2 regions of the Blautia sp. AF14-40 genome follow, and region 2 is predicted to be linked to the other one. Evidence: riboswitches for the same ligand, from Rfam matches in the RefSeq annotation. Region 2 holds a riboswitch; the other holds the start of a gene.
The links. Region 2 has a riboswitch for cyclic di-GMP ahead of DWW13_RS17000 (ATP-binding protein). Riboswitches for the same ligand answer to the same signal wherever they lie in the genome.

Region 1 (2,406 bases), on a different contig from region 2:
TTCTTTACCAAAGTGCGAGTCCTTAAGAAACTGACTGGTTTCTAAAAAAATACGTTTCCATAATGTATCATCAAACTTCACTTCATCCGCTGCAGTCTCTGCACCGTTTCGCCATTCAATACCATCCAGGCTTGTAAACTCACCGATTGCCGCCGCCTGGATGATTTCATTATTAGACCAGTCTTCCCCAAGATCCATGGAATACGGTTTTATGCCATTATCATAAAACTGCTGACATGCCTGTACATATTCCTCATAATTTTCTGGAATCTTTACGCCATACTGATCAAACAGTGTTTTGTTGGCAATGATCGTCTGCGGAATACCACAGATTGGCAGCCACTGGATTTCATCCTCCTCATTCTTATAATATTGCACCGCATAAGAATAATACTTGGAAACAACATCATAAGAAGCAAAATCCATAAGATAAGGCTGTAAGTCCTGTGCATCTGTTCCAGAAAATCGACGTACTGTTATAATATCCGGTAATTCATCATGTTCTTTAAAATAACTGTATAGATCGGTATCATTGTTACCTATAATAAATTCAATATCCTGATCTGGAAACTGTTCATGGATATAGGGCGCAATATTTTTCATCAAACGATTTTCCCACAGATAAACGGTAAGATGATCATCGTTTTTAGATACTTCTTTCTTTGACTGTCCACATCCAGACAAGACAGCAGTTGCTACAAGTACACCTGACACCACTGCTATCAGACAACGTTTTGCCTTATTCATACTCTCACTTTCCTCATTCTTTCCTGATAAAATCATTATTGTTACGTCTGTGAAATAACACCGTAAAAAAGCACCGTCAGACAGACAGTGCACCTCATTTTATGCAACTGGCTGCCATTTTACAGGCCCTGTAGCTTTGCGTCCCAGACTTTCATCTGGTTTGCCAATTTCCTTATTATAGCTTTAATCTTATGCAAAAAACTGATTTTATTATACTTTAGTGTTCTACTATACACAAGAAAAAAATTAACATTTTAACGTTCAAAAACAAAAAAAGAACAGCCGATACATATACTCGAACTGTTCTCCTATTAAGTACGTTACATTATTTTACAATAAAACTTCCAGAAATATGATATCTATCATATTTTCTGGAAGTCCTGTCTTTGAGCAAGTGGCTAACTCGGTTAAAAAAGCTTTCAATCCTTGTTTCAATCCCTCTGAGTTCATCATACAATCTGTCGTTTCACCCCTTATTTTCTGACATTTCTGTGGAAATATACTTTTTTCTTCCTCCTTCATTGCGAATCTTTCCGGGAAATGCTATAATAGCCAAAGTTGAAAGCGCGAAATCCGAAGCATTTGCAAGCTGCTCCGGAAAAAAAGACCATCCCCCGGACAAAAAGAGAGGGGATATGTCCATCCTACGGGACATAAGAAAGGAGTTATTCTATGCCTTATGATGACGTACAAAAATTTTCAGAGGCAGCCGTAAACAAAGCAAGGCTGCTGAAAGAACACCCGGGGAAATACTTTCTCCGTGCAGTCATGGCCGGTTTCTTTATCGTGGTTGCCATGATTTTCTCCAACGTGGTAGGCAATACGTTCCAGAGTACAGATCCTGCCTGGGGAAAACTGCTTGGCGGTATTGTGTTTGCCATTGCGGTTCTGCTGATCGTTTTTATCGGTGCAGAGCTTTTCACCGGAAACAATCTTGTTATGGCATTTGGGGCCTATGACAAAAAAGTCTCCTGGGCACAGGTTGGAAAAGTATGGCTGGTAAGCTACATCGGAAACTTTGTCGGATGCCTGATTCTCTCCGTAATTTTCGTACTGGCAGGTGCTTCCGGTACTGCCGATTATTACGCAGGATTTATTGGAAATAAACTTTCCATTCCTGCCGGAGAAATGTTTTTCCGTGCCATTCTCTGCAACTTCTTCGTCTGCCTTGCCGTTGCCTGCGGCATGAAATGCAAAAATGAAGTTGCCAAATTTTTCATGATTATACTTTGCATCACCGGATTCGTTGTTGCCGGTTTTGAACACTGCGTTGCCAATATGGCCACCTTTGTTACCGCTGCACTTCTGGTCCCAGGCGGCATTTCTCTGACTGCCGCATTGAAAAGTATGGTCATTGTAACTATAGGAAACGCAATAGGAGGCGGTGTGCTCCTTGCCTGGCCGCTTCGAATGATGAGTGCAGATAAATGACAAAATCTTTATACATTGCGGAAAAACCGAGCGTTGCTCAGGAGTTCGCAAAAGCGTTAAAACAGAATATGCAGCGCAGGGATGGATACTTAGAGTCGGATCAGTCCGTCGTAACCTGGTGCGTCGGTCACCTGGTTACGATGAGCTATCCGGAAAAATATGATCCTGCGTTAAAAAGGTGGAGTCTCGAGACCCTGCCTTTTTTGCCTGAAAACTTCAAATATGAAA
Region 2 (2,406 bases):
AAGGGTGATCCCACTGGGATGGGGATATATCCGCGGATATGCGGCTCCGCAGTATGAGAAGGCTGTGAAAGGAACCGGCGGGAATCCTGGTACAGGAAAGAAAAGTGTGGAAGCTGTGGCGAAGGAAGTGATTGCCGGAAAGTGGGGGAACGGCGAGGACAGAAAGAAGAGACTGCAGGCTGCAGGGTATGATTATCCGGCAGTGCAGGCGAAGGTGAATGAGCTGGTGAAAAGTAGCAACAAAAAGAGTGTGGAAACTGTAGCAAAGGAAGTCATTGCCGGAAAGTGGGGGAACGGCGGGGACAGAAAGAAGAGACTGCAGGCTGCGGGATATGATTATGGGGCAGTGCAGAGAAAAGTGAATGAGTTGATGAGATAGTAGGAAGCCTGCTGTTGTCTGTGGAGAAATCTGCGGATGATGGCAGGCTTATTTTTTTGTTTGAGGTTTCAAACTTTTATGTGACAAACATAACTGTCTGTGCTATTATAAAAACGATATAAGCGAAAATGACTTTTGCGGAAACGAAAGTATCTTTATATTTTTTTATCCGTATACTTCCTATAATGGGAATGAATACTTGCAAAGTTGATTACTAATATTTTTTCATTATTACAGGTACAATAAGAACATGTAATAGCGGAAATGAGGTATAGTTACTTGCAGATAGAGAAGTATATTGCGGATAAAATAACATTTTTGTGTGAAAAGCGTGATATCAGTAAATATAGATTATCGCAGCTGTCGGGAATTTCCCAGTCATCACTGGGAAGAATCATGGCGCAGGAAAACCTGCCGTCGCTGATTACACTTGAAAAAATATGTGCAGCTTTGGGCGTGACATTATCACAGTTTTTTCAGGAAGGTAATTCAGAGAATCTGACAGAAAAACAGAAAGAAGTTTTAAGGATATGGAACAATCTGAGTACAAATGAGCAGGAAACAGTAATGTCAATGCTGCGTGGACTTCGGAAGTAGGAGAACAGTTCGAGTATATGTATCGGCTGTTCTTCTTTTGTTTTTAGGCGTTAAAACGGTAATGTTTTTCTTGTACATAGTCGAGCATTAGAGTATAATAAAACCAGTTTTTTTCATATGTTTAAAAGCTATAATAAGAAAAACGGCAAAACAGATGAAAGTCTGCGACGCAAAGCTATAGGGCCTGTAAAATGGTAGCCAGTTGCCACGTTAAAGATGCATTGTCTGCAATGACAATGCTTTTTTCATTTTTGGAGATTAAAAAGAAACTAAAACAGGCAATAATTGGTGGCTGCTAAAATATAAAAATGAAGTAGATAAAAACGCAGGTGTAAAGGAAATCGGTTATGTGGAAGAAAATTAAGTCAGCACAGGAACAAAAAAATACATTTAGGATAAAAAAAGAGTTATGGATTCCGGTATTTGTATTGATGATCGGTTTGGTTGTTCTGGTGAATATAGGCATTCGTGCGGATAGCAGTCAAAGGGATTTGATAAGGTCAAGAGCTGAATTAAACGCAGTAACGTATGCAGATCATATGAAGGCTGATATCGTGAGGGGAATTGATATTACAAATACTTTTGAACAGATTGTTATTAGTGAAAACGGAAAAATTTCCATGTTCTCGAAAGTTGCGGAGAATATGATGGCAGATTATGTCCAGAGTATTCAGATCGCACCAGACGGCGTAGTGACTGAGATTTATCCGGAAGACGGAAATAAGGCTGGAAAGATAGATCTTATTCATGATAAAGAACGAGGAAAGATATCTTGTTATGCCAGAGACAATGATGTGATAACCATGCAGGGACCATTTTCTTTGAAACAGGGTGGAACGGGGATTGCTGTAAGAAATCCGGTGTATGTGGAGCAGAAAAATGGCGAAAGGACATTTTGGGGATTTACAATTGTAATTATTCGTGTACCGGATATATTCGCTGATTCTATAAAGTCACTTACCGATTTTAGCTATGAATATAAGTTGTCTAAAAGTATTGCACCGTGGGATGAAACATACGAAGAAGTGTATGGCTCAGTTGTGGAAATGATTGATCCTGTCACATATACTTTCGAATTAGGTGACAGTCAATGGGTTCTGGAAGTGATGCCTGAAAACGGATGGAATAGCAATGAAAAGTTATATAGACTATGGGGCTGCGGTTTACTGATTGTTTTGCTTTTAACTGGATTTGTTTTTATGATTATGTTACTGCACAGGACACAGGAATCGGAAAACACAGTAGTGAAATTAAATAAAAAACTGCAGAAAGCATTGGAGCAGGCGAAAACAGCCAGTGTTGAAAAATCTAATTTTCTGTTTAATATGTCACATGATATACGTACTCCTATGAATGCAGTTATTGGTATGACGTCATTAATAAGACATGATGCAGGAAATAAAGATAAAGTAATAGAGTATGCAGATAAA

Region 1: it holds a riboswitch for cyclic di-GMP, as region 2 does, so the genes downstream of both, DWW13_RS15385 (ABC transporter substrate-binding protein) here and DWW13_RS17000 (ATP-binding protein) in region 2, are expected to answer to the same signal.

The regions. Positions count from the first base shown of each region.
Region 1 is NZ_QUHK01000029.1:19,419-21,824, reverse strand. It holds gene DWW13_RS15385 (ABC transporter substrate-binding protein) at 1-747, opposite strand, end outside; cyclic di-GMP riboswitch class I at 847-922, opposite strand; gene DWW13_RS15380 (hypothetical protein) at 1,078-1,269, opposite strand; gene DWW13_RS15375 (formate/nitrite transporter family protein) at 1,420-2,178, shown strand; gene DWW13_RS15370 (DNA topoisomerase) at 2,175-2,406, shown strand, end outside.
Region 2 is NZ_QUHK01000047.1:1,142-3,547, reverse strand. It holds gene DWW13_RS19935 (hypothetical protein) at 1-379, shown strand, start outside; gene DWW13_RS17005 (helix-turn-helix domain-containing protein) at 659-976, shown strand; cyclic di-GMP riboswitch class I at 1,111-1,186, shown strand; gene DWW13_RS17000 (ATP-binding protein) at 1,324-2,406, shown strand, end outside.